Regions from separate parts of the Streptomyces sp. NPDC001828 genome, predicted to be linked through region 3. Evidence: predicted binding sites of a transcription regulator. Region 3 holds the regulator's gene; each other region holds the start of a gene.

Evidence for each region. The regulator HrcA, encoded in region 3, represses chaperone genes, less so after heat shock. The targets are predictions, from matches to a motif close to TTNGCACTCNGNNNNNCNGAGTGCNAA.
Region 1: groES (co-chaperone GroES) is a predicted target of HrcA. The motif match lies at 1,982-2,008, and genes of this name have one in related genera.
Region 2: groL (chaperonin GroEL) is a predicted target of HrcA. The motif match lies at 2,438-2,464, and genes of this name have one in related genera.

The regions. Positions count from the first base shown of each region.
Region 1 is NZ_JBIATV010000003.1:332,687-338,129, reverse strand. Features, by position in the region: gene ACFYZA_RS12800 (sensor histidine kinase) at 1-1,242, opposite strand, end outside; gene ACFYZA_RS12795 (response regulator transcription factor) at 1,232-1,921, opposite strand; gene groES (co-chaperone GroES) at 2,154-2,462, shown strand; gene groL (chaperonin GroEL) at 2,599-4,227, shown strand; gene ACFYZA_RS12780 (ester cyclase) at 4,324-5,019, opposite strand; gene ACFYZA_RS12775 (hydroxyacid dehydrogenase) at 5,135-5,443, opposite strand, start outside.
Region 2 is NZ_JBIATV010000016.1:144,511-149,953, forward strand. Features, by position in the region: gene ACFYZA_RS34765 (DUF4097 family beta strand repeat-containing protein) at 1-427, opposite strand, end outside; gene groL (chaperonin GroEL) at 686-2,308, opposite strand; gene ACFYZA_RS34775 (cold-shock protein) at 2,652-2,855, opposite strand; gene ACFYZA_RS34780 (MoaD/ThiS family protein) at 3,289-3,564, opposite strand; gene thrC (threonine synthase) at 3,596-4,882, opposite strand; SAM riboswitch class I at 4,900-5,054, opposite strand; gene ACFYZA_RS34790 (glucosyl-3-phosphoglycerate synthase) at 5,188-5,443, shown strand, end outside.
Region 3 is NZ_JBIATV010000002.1:408,928-414,370, forward strand. Features, by position in the region: gene ACFYZA_RS08685 (DUF3097 domain-containing protein) at 1-587, opposite strand, end outside; gene ACFYZA_RS08690 (MBL fold metallo-hydrolase) at 650-1,372, opposite strand; gene hrcA (heat-inducible transcriptional repressor HrcA) at 1,528-2,547, shown strand; gene dnaJ (molecular chaperone DnaJ) at 2,548-3,684, shown strand; gene ACFYZA_RS08705 (nitronate monooxygenase) at 3,853-4,944, shown strand; gene ACFYZA_RS08710 (16S rRNA (uracil(1498)-N(3))-methyltransferase) at 4,941-5,443, shown strand, end outside.

The DNA of each region.
Region 1 (5,443 bases), on a different contig from region 3:
GCCGCTCTCCCGGGCCCGGGCCGCGTCCAGCCGTACGAACCGCTCGAAGATCCGGGACCGGTCGGCGGCCGGGACGCCGGGCCCGTCGTCGGTGACTTCCAGGACCGCCTCGTCCCCGTCCCGCCAGGCCCGCACCCGTACCCCGGTACGGGCGTGCCGCACCGCGTTGTCGACGAGGTTGGCCAGCATCCGCTCCAGCTGGGCGGGGTCGCCGCGCACCGGCACGGGCGCGTCGGCGGCCGGCTCGACCGGGACCCGGGCCGCGCGGCGGCGGGCGGTGTCCTCGGCGGCGAGCAGCGCGAGGTCGACGGGCTCGGCCAACGGCTGCGGATGGGCGTCGAGGCGGGCCAGGAGCAGGAGGTCGGCGGCGATCCGCTGGAGCCGCTCGGTGTCGTCGAGCGCGGCCCGCACCGACGCCAAGTCCGGTGCGGCGAGGGCGACTTCGAGCCGCGAGCGGACCGCGGCGATCGGGTTGCGCAGCTCGTGGGAGGCGTCGGCGACGAACTCGCGCTGGCGGACGTGGGCCTGTTCGAGGCGGTCGAGGGTGGCGTTCACGGTCCGCGCGAGCAGCGCGATCTCGTCGCCGCCGCCGGGGTCCGGGACCCGCCGGTCCAGTTCGCTCGAGCGGACCTCGGCGAGCTCGGTACGGATCGAGGTCACCGGGCGCAGCGCGAGCCCGGTGCCGGCCCAGGCGATGGCGGCGGCGAGCGCGATCAGCGGCGGGGCGCTGGCGAGCAGGGCCCAGCCGATGGCGCCGGTCGCGTCGTCGACGTCGCTGAGCACGGTCGTTCCGTACACATAGCTCGCGGGGCCGCCGGGCAGCTGGGCGCGGACGACGACGGCGACCTCGTGGCGCCCGCCCTCGTTCAGCGTCCGCGACGCCGAGTCCTCGCCCTCGGGCGGGCGGAATCCGGCCAACTCCGGTGCGGCGCCGGACTCCTGGCTCGCCGCGGTCACCCGGCCGTGCTCGTCCAGGACCATGACCAGGTCGACGCCGCCGTCGGGCGGGGGCAGCAGCGGCCGTACGGTTCCGGTGTCGACCTGGGCCGCGACCTTGCGGGCGGCCAGCTCGGTGCGGCCCGTGGTGTTGTCGAGCAGGTTGGAGCGCAGCACGATGTAGAGCCAGATCCCGCCCGCGGCGAGCAGCAGCGCCATCGCGAGGGCGGCGGCCGCTGCGACCTTCCCGCGGACCGTCCTCGGCAGCAGCCGCCTCAGCCGGTGGCGCGGCGGCTCAGCCGCCATCGGGGGACATCCGGTAGCCGACGCCGTGCACGGTCAGGATCGATCGACGGCCGAACGGAGAATCGATCTTCTTTCGGAGCGAGGAGACATAGACCTCGACGATGTTCGGATCGATCCCGCCGTCCGCGCCCGCGCCGCTGTCCCAGACCTCGTCCAGGACGTGCTGCTTGGAGACGGCCCGGCCCGGCTCGGCCATCAGGCAGGCGAGGACGGCCAGTTCGCGGGCGGTCAGCTCGATCTCCCGATCGCCGCGCCGGCAGCGCCGGGCGCCGGGGTCGAGGGTGAGGTCGCCGGCCTGGAGCGGCCCCGGGCGCTCGGCTCCGGCCCGCCGGCCGAGCGCCCGCAGCCGGGCGAGCAGCACCACGAACGAGAAGGGCTTGGTCAGATAGTCGTCGGCCCCCGAGTCGAGCCCGTCGGCCTCGTCGTACTCGCCGTCCTTGGCGGTCAGCATCAGGACCGGGGTGAGGTCGCCCAGCCCGCGCATCCGGCGGCAGATCTCGTAGCCGCTGAGTCCCGGCAGCATCAGATCGAGCACGACGACGTCGTATCCGCCGGTGAGCGCGAGGTCGAGTCCCCGGTGGCCGTCGTGCGCGAGGTCGACCCAGTGCCCCTCGGCGGAGATGCCCCGACGCAGCGAGTCGGCGAGCCCGGTTTCGTCCTCGACGACCAGAATGCGCATGCCGTCCAGGGTCACACAGGTCCCGGGGGAGCCCGAGGGTTCCGCCGCGGCGGTGGCAGATTGGCACTCCGCTTGACCGAGTGCTAATCGCCGTCCTAGTCTCGCTTCTGGCACTCCCCACCGGAGAGTGCCAAGTAGCGACGGGCAGGTCCGGCACCCGCGACGACGGATCCACCTGGTCGCCACCCCAGACAGTTAACCCCGTGAGATCTCCGAAGGGGGAGACCGGATCGTGACGACCGCCAGCTCCAAGGTTGCCATCAAGCCGCTCGAGGACCGCATTGTGGTCCAGCCGCTCGACGCCGAGCAGACCACGGCCTCCGGCCTGGTCATTCCGGACACCGCCAAGGAGAAGCCCCAGGAGGGCGTCGTCCTGGCCGTGGGTCCGGGCCGCTTCGAGAACGGCGAGCGCCTGCCGCTCGACGTCAGCACCGGCGACATCGTGCTGTACAGCAAGTACGGCGGCACCGAGGTGAAGTACAACGGCGAGGAGTACCTCGTCCTCTCGGCCCGCGACGTGCTCGCGATCATCGAGAAGTAATTCACTGAAGTACGCGAGTACTTCGAGTTCGAAGCGAATGCTTTGAGAGCTGCGCCCCTGGTCACCCCGCTGATTGCCGGGCGGCGAGGGGCGCAGTGTCATTAACCCGAGTTTTCGAGAGGGCTGAACCGCTCCCATGGCGAAGATCCTGAAGTTCGACGAGGACGCCCGTCGCGCCCTTGAGCGCGGCGTCAACAAGCTTGCCGACACCGTCAAGGTGACGATCGGTCCCAAGGGCCGCAACGTCGTCATCGACAAGAAGTTCGGCGCCCCCACCATCACCAACGACGGTGTCACCATCGCGCGCGAGGTCGAGCTCGACGACCCGTACGAGAACCTGGGCGCCCAGCTCGTCAAGGAGGTGGCGACCAAGACCAACGACATCGCGGGTGACGGCACCACCACCGCGACCGTCCTGGCGCAGGCGCTGGTCCGCGAGGGTCTGCGCAACGTCGCCGCCGGCGCCTCCCCGGCCGCCCTGAAGAAGGGCATCGACGCCGCGGTCAAGGCCGTCTCCGAGGAGCTCCTCGCGACCGCCCGTCCGATCGAGGACAAGACCGACATCGCCGCCGTCGCCGCGCTGTCCGCCCAGGACAAGCAGATCGGCGAGCTCATCGCCGAGGCCATGGACAAGGTCGGCAAGGACGGTGTCATCACCGTCGAGGAGTCCAACACCTTCGGTGTGGAGCTCGAGTTCACCGAGGGCATGGCCTTCGACAAGGGCTACCTCTCGCACTACATGGTCACCGACCAGGAGCGTATGGAGGCCGTCCTCGACGACCCGTACATCCTGATCAACCAGGGCAAGATCTCCTCGATCCAGGACCTGCTGCCGCTCCTGGAGAAGGTCATCCAGGCCGGCGCCTCCAAGCCGCTCCTGATCATCGCCGAGGACGTCGAGGGCGAGGCGCTCTCCACCCTGGTCGTCAACAAGATCCGCGGCACGTTCAACGCCGTGGCCGTCAAGGCCCCGGGCTTCGGCGACCGCCGCAAGGCCATGCTGCAGGACATCGCCACCCTCACCGGTGCGACCGTCATCGCCGAAGAGGTCGGCCTCAAGCTCGACCAGGCCGGCCTTGAGGTGCTCGGCACCGCGCGCCGCGTCACCATCACCAAGGACGACACCACGATCGTCGACGGTGGCGGCAACAGCGGTGACGTCGAGGGCCGTGTCAACCAGATCAAGGCCGAGATCGAGGCCACGGACTCCGACTGGGACCGCGAGAAGCTCCAGGAGCGCCTCGCGAAGCTGGCCGGCGGCGTGTGCGTGATCAAGGTCGGTGCCGCCACCGAGGTCGAGCTCAAGGAGCGCAAGCACCGTCTGGAGGACGCCATCTCCGCGACCCGCGCCGCGGTCGAGGAGGGCATCGTCTCCGGTGGTGGCTCCGCCCTGGTGCACGCCGCCAAGGTCCTCGAGGGCAACCTCGACAAGACCGGCGACGAGGCCACCGGTGTCTCGGTCGTCCGCCGCGCCGTCGTCGAGCCGCTGCGCTGGATCGCCGAGAACGCCGGACTCGAGGGCTACGTCATCACCTCCAAGGTGAGCGAGCTCGACAAGGGCTTCGGCTTCAACGCCGCCACCGGCGAGTACGGCGACCTGGTCAAGGCCGGCGTCATCGACCCGGTCAAGGTCACCCGCTCCGCCCTGGAGAACGCCGCCTCCATCGCGTCCCTGCTGCTCACGACCGAGACCCTGGTCGTCGAGAAGCCGGCCGAGGAAGAGGCCGAGGCCGGTCACGGCCACGGTCACGGCCACTCCCACTGACGTCGCAGACGTCGGGCCCGCAGCACGTGTGAAGGCCCCCGCTCCCGCCGACCAGGCGGGGCGGGGGCCTTTCCCGTCGCGGCAGGTCCCGGCCGCTCAGCCCGCGATGCCCAGCCGCTTCATCAGCCCCAGGGCGTCGTAGTGCCACCAGCCTTCCTGGATCCTGTCGTTCTTGAACCGGAAGATCGTGGTGCCGGTCATGCGGACCTGCTTGCCGGTGGGCGGGATGCCCATGAAGTCGCCCGTGTGGGTGCCGTTCAAGGTCCACAGCGTCACCACGTCGTCGCCCTCGCAGATCTGCCGGTCGAGCTCGAAGGCGAAGTCGAAGGCGGCCCGCCATCCCGTGACGTCGGCGCGGATCCCGTCGGAGCCCACGACCGTGTCCTGCTCCTTGAGGATGTCGTGGTCCGCGTAGTCGGCCGCGAACACCTCGTCGATCGCGTCCAGGTTGCCGCCCGTGGCGATCTCGTGGAAGAAGCGGCGGGCGGTCGTCGCGTTCAACTGGTCGTCGCGTACCACATCCAGGTCCGTGAAGGTGGGCGCGCCGTCGCAGAGCGCCACCATCTCGGCGAAGATCCGGTCGGTCTCCGGGAGCTTCGAGTTCGCCATCGCCTCTTCGTACGAGGGGAATTCGATGATCTCGACGAAGTGGTTCCCGTCGGAGCGGTCCTTGCCGACGAGGCTGTGGGAGGCGGTCCGCCTGCCCTTGGTCGCCGCGACCCAGCGGTCCATGAGCCGGTCCAGGTCACTGAACCGCTCGGTCTTGAAGTCGATCACTTGTGCGAATGTCATGGCTCCTCCCGGCTGGCACTGGCTCGGGGTGCATAAGGTCCATTTTAGTAGTATTAGAACCTTTTATTCCGATGGGAATGCCCCGGCGGCCAGTGGCTGACGCAGGGTCGGCGGCTCACGCCGAGTGGTGCAGCGCCGCCGGGAGTACGGGGTCCGCGAACGGCACCCCGGCCGCGAACCGCTCCACCTCGTCCAAGGCCCGGTCCGCCATCCGGTACAGCTCGTTGCCGAGCGAGCCCGCGATGTGGGGGGTCAGCAGGACGTTGGGCAGGTCGTACAACGGGGATTCGCGGGGCGGCAGTTCGGGGTCCGTCACATCCAGGACAGCGTGCAGGCGGCCCGAGAGGAGCTCGGCGAGCAGCGCGGGCTCGTCCACCAGGGAACCCCGGGCGGTGTTGACGAGCGTGGCGCCCGCCGGCATGAG
Region 2 (5,443 bases), on a different contig from region 3:
CCGCGCCGTCGCTCGTGGACACCCGCACCTGGCCGACCGAGGACAGGCTCAGCCCGCCCGCCTTGGTGGAGCCGGTGACCGGGATTCCGGCCGGGACGTCCACCGTGTAGTCGACCGAGCAGCGGCCCTCGCAGCCGCCGAGGACCAGCACGCCGTCCTCCACGCGGTACGTCGATCCCGTCGGCTTCGTCTTGCCCCGGTAGGTGACCTCGCGGTGCACGGACACCTTGGTGAGGCCCTGCTTGCCGCGCACCCGGAAGCCGTCCGACTTCCCGTCGATGCGTACCGCGGTGATCTTGTCCTTGACGCTGCTGTCGTCCTTGAACGTCTGGTCGTCCAGCGGGCCGCACGCGCCGAGCGCGCCGGCCGCGAGGACGGTCAGGGTCACGGCTGCGACGGAGCGGATCCGCAGTCGTGTGCTGGTCATGAAAGTCCCCCGGGTTGATGCGAGTTGGGGCGGTCAGGGCCCCTCTGATCACCAAGCTAGCCCCGCTCGCGTACCCGCACCATGGAGCCAGCACCACCTTCGGAGTTCGGAATTTCCCAGCCTCCCGGGTTCGGAAATGCCCCCCGAGGTCCCGAGGCAGGTGCCGAGGCCCGGAAACGCCCGAGGGCGGCACCCCTGTGATGGGGATGCCGCCCTCGGCGTACAGCTACCTACATGGAGCTACCGATCCTGGACGGATCAGAAGTCCATGTCACCGCCCGGCATGCCGCCCGGAGCGGCCGCGGCGGCCTTCTCCGGCTTGTCGGCGATGACGGCCTCGGTGGTGAGGAAGAGCGCCGCGATGGAGGCGGCGTTCTGCAGCGCGGAGCGCGTGACCTTCGCCGGGTCGATGATGCCCTCGGCGATCATGTCGACGTACTCACCGGTCGCGGCGTTGAGGCCGTGGCCGACGGGCAGGTTGCGCACCTTCTCGACGATGACGCCACCCTCGAGACCACCGTTGACGGCGATCTGCTTGAGCGGGGCCTCCAGGGCCAGCTTCACGGCCTTGGCGCCGGTCGCCTCGTCACCCTCGAGCTCGAGCTTCTCGAACACCGCGGAGGCCTGGAGCAGGGCCACGCCACCACCGGCGACGATGCCCTCTTCGACGGCCGCCTTCGCGTTGCGGACGGCGTCCTCGATGCGGTGCTTGCGCTCCTTGAGCTCGACCTCGGTCGCGGCACCGGCCTTGATGACCGCAACACCGCCGGCGAGCTTCGCCAGGCGCTCCTGCAGCTTCTCGCGGTCGTAGTCGCTGTCCGAGTTCTCGATCTCGGCGCGGATCTGGTTGACGCGACCCTGGACCTGGTCGCTGTCGCCGGAGCCGTCGACGATCGTCGTCTCGTCCTTGGTGATGACGACCTTGCGGGCGCGGCCGAGCAGGTCGAGACCGGCGTTCTCCAGCTTGAGGCCGACCTCCTCGGAGATGACGGTGCCGCCCGTGAGGATGGCGATGTCACCGAGCATGGCCTTGCGGCGGTCGCCGAAGCCCGGGGCCTTGACGGCGACGGACTTGAAGGTGCCACGGATCTTGTTGACGACCAGGGTCGACAGGGCCTCGCCCTCGACGTCCTCGGCGATGATCAGCAGCGGCTTGCCGGACTGCATGACCTTCTCGAGGAGCGGCAGCAGGTCCTTGACCGAGCTGATCTTCGAGTTGACGATCAGGATGTACGGGTCGTCGAGCGACGCCTCCATACGCTCCATGTCGGTGGCGAAGTACGCCGAGATGTAGCCCTTGTCGAAGCGCATGCCCTCGGTGAGCTCGAGCTCGAGACCGAAGGTCTGCGACTCCTCGACCGTGATGACGCCTTCCTTGCCGACCTTGTCCATCGCCTCGGCGATGAGCTCGCCGATCTGGGTGTCGGCGGCGGAGATGGAGGCCGTAGAAGCGATCTGCTCCTTGGTCTCGACATCCTTGGCCTGCTCCAGGAGGGCGGCGGAGACGGCCTCGACGGCCTTCTCGATGCCGCGCTTCAGGGCCATGGGGTTGGCGCCGGCGGCGACGTTGCGCAGACCCTCGCGCACCAGGGCCTGGGCGAGGACGGTCGCGGTGGTCGTTCCGTCACCGGCGACGTCGTCCGTCTTCTTGGCGACTTCCTTGACCAGCTCGGCGCCGATCTTCTCGTACGGGTCCTCGAGCTCGATCTCCTTGGCGATGGAAACACCATCGTTGGTGATCGTGGGGGCGCCCCACTTCTTCTCGAGGACGACGTTGCGGCCCTTGGGGCCGAGGGTGACCTTGACGGCGTCGGCGAGCTGGTTCATCCCGCGCTCGAGACCGCGCCGTGCCTCCTCGTCGAACGCGATGATCTTGGCCATGTGAAGTGGTCCTCCCGGACAGGGGTGGCGTTCTTCGTGGATCGCGCCGGTGCCCGCGACGGACGGCCTGCAGCCCTTGTGGTTCCTTGCCCCACCCGGCCTGCGGACCTCACTGACCCGATCCAAGTTCTGTCACTCTCACTGGGAGAGTGCTAAGCCCAATGATTAGCACTCGGCCCCTGCGAGTGCAAGCGAGTCTCTTGAAACGGACCCCTGCGCGTAGGGGTGCCGGGCGGTCCCCGGCGGCCTGTCGGCGGTCGGCGCCCCGGGACGCTTGAAGGGGGCCACCCTCACGGGTGGCCCCCTTCAAGTCTGCTTGCGTCGGTGGTCGATCGCGCCGAGATCAGACGGCGAGCTTGACCATGTCCGCCTGCGGACCCTTCTGGCCCTGCGAGATCTCGAACTCGACTCGCTGACCTTCTTCAAGGGTGCGGTAACCGTCCATCTGGATCGCGCTGTAGTGGACGAAAACATCCGCACCACCGTCGACCGCGATGAAGCCGTACCCCTTCTCCGCGTTGAACCACTTGACGGTGCCCTGAGCCATGCCTAACTCCCCTATTACTGGCCCTTGCACGGGACCACACTTCGCGGACCCGGGTCAGACCTGCACCCTCCGACAGGAGAGGGTGTGCGCCGGAACGCGTCGACCGCGGCTGAATGTATCTGCCCAACTGCCCTCTGCAACAGGTCAATCGGACGAGAATTCCGGGCACGCACGGGGAGCGGAATGCCATTTATTCTGCGTTCCGGGGCAAGTCGGGCCGGGCAAAGCGCACTTAAGGCGCAAAGGGCTCTCACACTTTGACCCCATGTTGTCGCGTTCTCATATGCACTTGGCACTCGAAGCGAAGGGGCTTCCCCAACTGTACCCCGCTCAACCATGTTGAATTGCCCCCTCCGCTTCTCGTGCGGAGGGGGCAACTCAGGCGCAACTCGCGGTCAACTCCGAGTACGGCCCGGGTTAAACGCGGAGCGGGTCAGCCGCCCGCGACCGCCGGGATGATCGAGACGCCGGCGCCCTCGGGCGTGGCGGTCTCCAGGCCCTGCTCGAAGCGCACGTCGTCGTCGTTGACGTAGACGTTGACGAAGCGGCGCAGCTTTCCCTGGTCGTCCAGGACGCGCGCGGCGATGCCCGCGTGGTTCTTCTCCAGGTCGGCGATGACCTCGGCGAGGGTGGCGCCCTCGGCGGCGACCTCGGACTTGCCGCCCGTGTAGGTGCGCAGGATCGTGGGGATGCGGACGTTCACGCTCATGGTTCGGTGCTCCTAGTCGATCGGCAGTGGCTCAGTGGGCGAGGCCCGCGTCGCGGAAGGCGTCCAGGCTCGGGCGGATGGTCGCGGTCGCCTGGGACGTGGCGGCCACGGCGTCCAGCGTCTTGAGCCCGTCACCGGTGTTGAGGACGACGGTGGTGAGGGACGGGTCGAGCAGACCGGCCTCGATGAGCTTCTTGGTGACGCCGACCGTCACACCGCCCGCGGTCTCCGCGAAGATGCCCTCGGTGCGGGCGAGCAGCTTGATGGCGTCGACGATCTGCTCGTCGTCGACGTCCTCCACCGCGCCGCCGGTACGGCGCGCGATGTCCAGGACGTACGGGCCGTCCGCCGGGTTGCCGATGGCGAGCGACTTGGCGATGGTGTCCGGCTTCTGCGGGCGCACGACGTCGTGCCCGGCCTTGAAGGCGGTGGACACCGGGGAGCAGCCCTCGGCCTGGGCGCCGAAGATCTTGTACGGCTTGTCCTCGACGAGGCCGAGCTTGATCAGCTCCTGGAGCCCCTTGTCGATCTTGGTGAGCTGGGAGCCGGAGGCGATCGGGATGACCAGCTGGTCCGGCAGCCGCCAGCCGAGCTGCTCGCAGATCTCGTACGCCAGCGTCTTGGAACCCTCGCCGTAGTAGGGGCGCAGGTTGACGTTGACGAAGCCCCAGCCCTCGCCCAGCGGGTCGCCGATGAGCTCGGAGCAGAAGCGGTTCACGTCGTCGTAGTTGCCCTCGATGCCGACGAGCTCGCCGCCGTACACCGCGGCCATGACGACCTTGCCCTGCTCCAGGTCGTGCGGGATGAACACGCAGGAGCGGAAGCCGGCCCGGGCCGCGGCGGCGCCGACCGCGCCGGCGAGGTTTCCGGTGGAGGAGCAGGAGAGCGTGGTGAAGCCGAAGGCGCGGGCGGCCTCCAGGGCCTGCGCGACGACGCGGTCCTTGAAGGAGTGCGTCGGGTTGCCGGAGTCGTCCTTGACGAACAGCTTGCCGGGCTCGACGCCCAGCTCGCGGGCCAGGTTCTCGGCCTTGACGAGCTTGGTGAAGCCCGGGTTCAGGTTCGGCTTGTCGGCGACGTCCGCGGGGACGGGCAGCAGCGGGGCGTAACGCCAGATGTTCTCGGGGCCGGACTCGATCTGCTTGCGCAGCGCCTCGGGGTCGCCGAGGGGCAGGTCATAAGCCACTTCGAGCGGTCCGAAACACAGTTCACAGGCGAAGATCGGGCCAAGTTCGAAACGCTGGCCGCACTCGCGGCAGGAAAGTCCGGATGCCGGACCGAGGTCGACGGCGGTGCGGGATTCAACAGTCTGAGCAGACATGGAGGGGAGGCCCTTTCTCCTCATCTTCCTCATGACGAACCTCGCCATGAGACGGATTTGGCACCTTCCCTAGCCGGTGGCCCCGTGTCTTGACCGAAACGATCGACGAGAACCGACTGGAGGGTTGCCGGGGCTTCAACGGGCCGTATCCCTCTGCCCCTCTGGATGAGCGGTATTCGATTGTCAGCGTGACGACCCCCGACATGCGACGGTCATCCGCGTTGTTCAAGACTGTAACCGAAGCCCTGGACGGTTGAGATAGTCGTCCGAACCGCGAGATGGATCACACAAGGAGGCCAGGAGCCGTGCTGGAAGAGGTGGAACGCTGGCTGAGCAGGCGTTCCTGGTCCGCGGCCGAGCGGCCGATCGAGCGGATCCTGGCCGCGAAACACCGCACGGGAACGACCGTCAGCGTGGTGCTGCCCGCCCTCGACGAGGAGAACACGGTCGGTGAGATCGTCGCCGCGATCCGGCGCGAGCTGATGACCGGTGCCGTGCCGCTGGTCGACGAGCTGGTGGTCGTCGACTCCGGCTCCACCGACCGTACGGCCGAGGTGGCGG
Region 3 (5,443 bases):
GGGTGCCCGACGACCAGCACGTCCGGATGCGTCACGGACGACGCGATACGGGACTCCTTCGAGCCCGGGACCAGGTGGTCCACCAGGACCCCGAGACGCGCGTCGGGCCCCGGGGCGAACTCCGCCACGATCGCGGGAAGGTCGTCGATGCCCTCCAGGTACTCGACGACCACGCCCTCGATGCGCAGGTCGTCACCCCACACCCGCTCCACGAGCTCCGCGTCGTGCCGCCCCTCGACGTAGATCCGCCCGGCCCGCGCCACCCGGGCCCGCGCCCCCGGCACGGCCACCGAGCCGGAGGCGGTACGCGCGGGACGCGGCGGGGCGGCCGCGGAGGGGCGTACGAGGGTGACGACCTTGCCCTCCAGGAGGAAGCCGCGCGGCGCGAGCGGGAAGACGCGGTGCTTGCCGAAGCGGTCCTCAAGGGTGACCGTCGGCCCCTCGGCCGTCTTCTCGCAGCGGATCACCGCCCCGCAGAATCCCGTGGAGACCTCCTCCACGACGAGGTCGGTCTCGGCAGGCACCTCGGGAGCAGGAGCCTGCTTCTTCTTCCAAGGGGGCGTGAGATCAGGGCTGTAGCTGCGCATGGCCCCATTATTCGCGGCGGCCGCGACGAACGGGCGCCCCGGGGCAGATCGGCATGGCGCCGCTACGACACCCCGAAGCGCGCCGCGAGTCGCTCCCGCTGGGCGCGGACGAACGCCGCGTCCACCACCGCCCCGTGCCCCGGCACGTACACCGCGCCCTCGCCGCCGAGCGAGAGCAGCCGGTCAAGGGCGGCCGGCCAGCGGGAGGTCACCGCGTCGGGGCCCGCCTGGGGCTCGCCCGACTCCTCGATGAGGTCGCCGCAGAAGACGATCTCCGGAAAGCCGCCGGTCGCGGGAACCAGGACCGCGAGGTCGTGTCCGCTGTGCCCGGGGCCCACGTTGGCGAGCAGCACCTGACGGCCGCCCAGGTCGAGCGTCCACTCCCCGCTCACCGCGTGGCGCGGCAGCACCAGCAGATCGGCCGCCTCGGCCGCCTCCTCGGCGGACACTCCGTGACGCACCGCGTCCGAGCGCAGCTCGTCGCCGGCCAGGGCCCGCTCGATGCCGACCGCCGCGTACACCTCGGCCCCGGCGAAGGCCGCGGTGCCCAGGACGTGGTCGAAGTGCGGATGGCTGAGCGCGATGTGGGTCACACGGCGGCCGAAGAGGGCCTCCGCCTGGGCCCGGAGTCCGGCGCCCTCGCGCAGCGTCGCGCCGGTGTCGCACAGCAGGAGCGCGCTCTCGCCGGCGACCAGCGCGGCCGTGGCGTCCCAGCCGGGCAGGCGTCTGCGCCCGACCCCGTCACCCAGCCGCTCCCAGCCGAACTCTTCCCAACTGACGTCCATGCCGCGACGCTATCCGCATTCGACGGGGGACGTCGCACGGTAGCGTGGTCGGCCGCCCTTGCTAGGGGCGTACCGGTCGGCCGTACACTGGCCGGGGGATTGCTGGCACTCGAACACAGTGAGTGCCAAACGGACGGCAACTGGAGGTGTGCGCGATGCTCAGTGAACGCAGGCTCGAGGTGCTGCGCGCCATCGTCCAGGACTACGTCGGCACCGAGGAACCGGTGGGCTCCAAGGCCCTCACCGAGCGCCACGCGCTCGGCGTCTCCCCGGCGACCGTGCGCAATGACATGGCCGTCCTGGAGGAGGAGGGCTTCATCGCCCAGCCCCACACCAGCGCCGGCCGGATCCCGACGGACAAGGGCTACCGCCTCTTCGTCGACCGGCTCGCGGGCGTCAAGCCCCTGTCCTCGCCGGAGCGCCGCGCGATCCAGAACTTCCTGGACAGCGCGGTCGACCTGGACGACGTCGTGGCCCGTACGGTGCGGCTGCTCGCGCAGCTGACCCGGCAGGTGGCGGTCGTCCAGTACCCGTCGCTGACGCGGTCCACGGTGCGGCATGTGGAGCTTCTCTCACTCGCGGCGGCCCGGCTGATGCTGGTGCTGATCACGGACACCGGGCGGGTCGAGCAGCGCATGGTCGACTGCCCGGCGCCGTTCGGCGAGGCCGCGCTGGCGGACCTGAGGGCCCGGCTCAACGCGAGGGTCGTGGGGCGCCGCTTCGCGGACGTGCCGCAGCTCGTGCAGGACCTGCCGGAGTCCTTCGAACCGGAGGACCGAGGAACCGTTTCGACGGTCCTCGCCACCCTCCTCGAAACCCTGGTCGAAGAGACCGAGGAGCGGTTGATGATCGGCGGCACCGCCAATCTCACCCGCTTCGGACACGACTTCCCGCTGACCATCCGGCCGGTGCTGGAAGCACTCGAGGAGCAGGTTGTGCTCCTCAAGCTGCTCGGCGAGGCCAAGGAATCGGGCATGACCGTACGCATCGGGCACGAGAACAACGCCCACGAGGGACTGAACTCCACGTCCGTCGTCTCGGTCGGCTACGGTTCCGGCGGCGAGGCGGTCGCCAAACTCGGCGTGGTCGGACCGACCCGCATGGATTACCCCGGAACGATGGGAGCGGTACGCGCAGTGGCACGTTACGTCGGACAGATCCTGGCGGAGTCGTAAGTGGCCACGGACTACTACGCCGTACTCGGCGTGCGCCGCGACGCATCACAGGACGAGATCAAGAAGGCGTTCCGGCGCCTCGCACGCGAACTCCACCCGGATGTGAATCCGGACCCGAAGACGCAGGAGCGCTTCAAGGAGATCAACGCCGCGTACGAGGTCCTGTCGGACCCGCAGAAGAAGCAGGTCTACGACCTCGGCGGGGACCCGCTGTCGTCGTCGGGCGGCGGCGGAGCCGGCGGCTTCGGCGCGGGCGGATTCGGCAACTTCTCGGACATCATGGACGCCTTCTTCGGCACGGCATCGCAGCGCGGCCCGCGCTCGCGCACCCGCCGTGGCCAGGACGCCATGATCCGCCTGGAGATCGACCTCAACGAGGCGGCCTTCGGCACCACCAAGGAGATCCAGGTCGACACCGCCGTGGTGTGCACGACCTGTTCGGGCGAGGGCGCGGCCCCCGGCACCTCCGCGCAGACCTGTGACATGTGTCGCGGTCGCGGCGAGGTGTCCCAGGTCACCCGGTCCTTCCTGGGCCAGGTCATGACCTCCCGGCCCTGTCCCCAGTGCCAGGGCTTCGGCACCGTCGTCCCCACCCCGTGCCCGGAGTGCGCGGGCGACGGCCGCATCCGCTCGCGGCGCACCCTCACCGTGAAGATCCCGGCCGGTGTCGACAACGGCACCCGGATCCAGCTCGCGGGCGAGGGCGAGGTCGGCCCCGGCGGCGGCCCCGCCGGCGACCTGTACGTGGAGATCCACGAGCTGCCGCACGACGTGTTCCAGCGCCGTGGCGACGACCTGCACTGCACGGTCACCATCCCGATGACGGCCGCCTCGCTCGGCACCAAGGTGCCGCTCCAGACGCTGGACGGCATGGAGGAGGTGGACATCCGCCCGGGCACCCAGTCCGGCCAGTCCATCCCGCTGCACACCCGCGGCATCACGCATCTGCGCGGCGGCGGCCGGGGCGACCTCATCGTGCACGTCGAGGTCCTGACCCCGAGCAAGCTGGACCCCCAGCAGGAGGACCTGCTGCGCCAGCTGGCCAAGCTCCGTGGCGAGGAGCGGCCCACGGGCCAGTTCCAGCCCGGCCAGCAGGGCCTGTTCTCCCGCCTGAAGGACGCTTTCAACGGCCGCTAGGCCGAGCCGTGAACGGCCTCCGGGCCGTGCGGAAGGGGCCACGGGATTCTCCCCGTGGCCCCTTCCGCGTTCTCCGCGGTGTCCGTGTACCGGACACGTGACGGGCCTCACCACCCCGGACGGAAGAGGCGATTCGGTACGGGAGCTACGCCGTGGCACGATGCGGGCATGGCTTTGACCGATCTCTGCCGGTATCCGATCGTGCAGGCGCCGATGGCGGGCGGCGCCTCCGGTCCGGCGCTGGCCGCGGCCGTCTCCGAGGCCGGGGGGCTCGGCTTCCTGGCCGCCGGATACAAGACCGCCGACGGCATGTACCAGGAGATCAAGCAGGTGCGCGGGCTGACCGGCCAGCCCTTCGGCGTCAACCTGTTCATGCCGCAGGAGCCGCACACCGACCCCGCCGCCATCGAGGTCTACCGCCACCAGCTGGCGGGCGAGGCCTCCTGGTACGAGACCCCGCTGGGCGACGCGGACTCCGGCGGCGACGACAACTACGAGGCCAAGCTGGCCATCCTGCGCGAAGACCCGGTCCCGGTCGTCTCGTTCACCTTCGGCTGCCCCCAGCGGGCCACCCTCGACGCCTTCGCGAAGGCCGGCACGTACACGATCGTCACCGTGACCACGCCCCAGGAGGCTCAGGTCGCGCAGTGGTCGGGGGCGGACGCGGTGTGTGTGCAGGGCGTCGAGGCGGGCGGCCACCAGGGCACCCACCGGGACGACCCGGAGGCCGGCGGCTCCGGCATCGGCCTGCTCACCCTGATCGGACTCGTCCGCGAGGCGGTGCAGCTGCCGATCGTGGCGACGGGCGGCCTGATGCGCGGCGCGGGGATCGCGGCGGTGCTCGCGGCGGGCGCGTCCGCGGCCCAGCTGGGCACGGCGTTCCTGGTGTGCCCGGAGTCCGGTGCCAACGTGCTGCACAAGCAGGCCCTCACCAACCCCCTCTTCGTGCGTACGGAGTTGACGCGGGCGTTCTCCGGGCGGCCCGCGCGGGGCCTGATGAACCGTTTCATGCGCGAGCACGGACCGTACGCCCCGGCGGGCTACCCGCAGGTGCACCAGCTCACCGCCGGCCTGCGCAAGGCGGCGGCCGAGGCCGGTGACCCCCAGGGCATGGCGCTCTGGGCGGGCCAGGGCCACCGGCTGGCCCGGGAGCTCCCGGCGGGCCGGCTCGTCGAAGTCCTGGCGGCCGAACTCGACGACGCGGCGGCCGAGTTGACCGCCACGCTGCAGAACCTGAAGAACCAGAGGAGTGCGTCATGACCGCCCCGGTCTTCGTTGTCGACAAGGTGCCGGGCGGCGGCGAGTTCGTCCTGGACGGGGCGGAGGGCCGGCACGCGGTCTCCGTCAAGCGGCTGCGCGCCGAGGAGCGGGTGACCCTCACCGACGGCGCCGGCAACTGGGCCGAGGCCGTGGTCACGGCGGCCGAGGGCAAGGACCGCCTGGTCGTACGGGTCACTTCCGTCTCCGCCGAGGCCGAGCCCGCGGTACGGATCACCGTGGTGCAGGCGCTGCCCAAGGGCGACCGGGGCGAGGTCGCCGTGGAGACGATGACCGAGACCGGCGTGGACGCGATCGTGCCGTGGCAGGCCGCGCGCTGCATCACCCAGTGGAAGGGCGAGCGCGGCGCCAAGTCCCTTGCCAAATGGCGCGGTACGGCCCGCGAGGCGGGCAAGCAGTCCCGCCGGGTGCGCTTCCCCGAGGTGCGGGAGGCGCTGACCACCAGGCAGCTCGCGCCGCTCCTCGCCGGGGCCGACCTCGC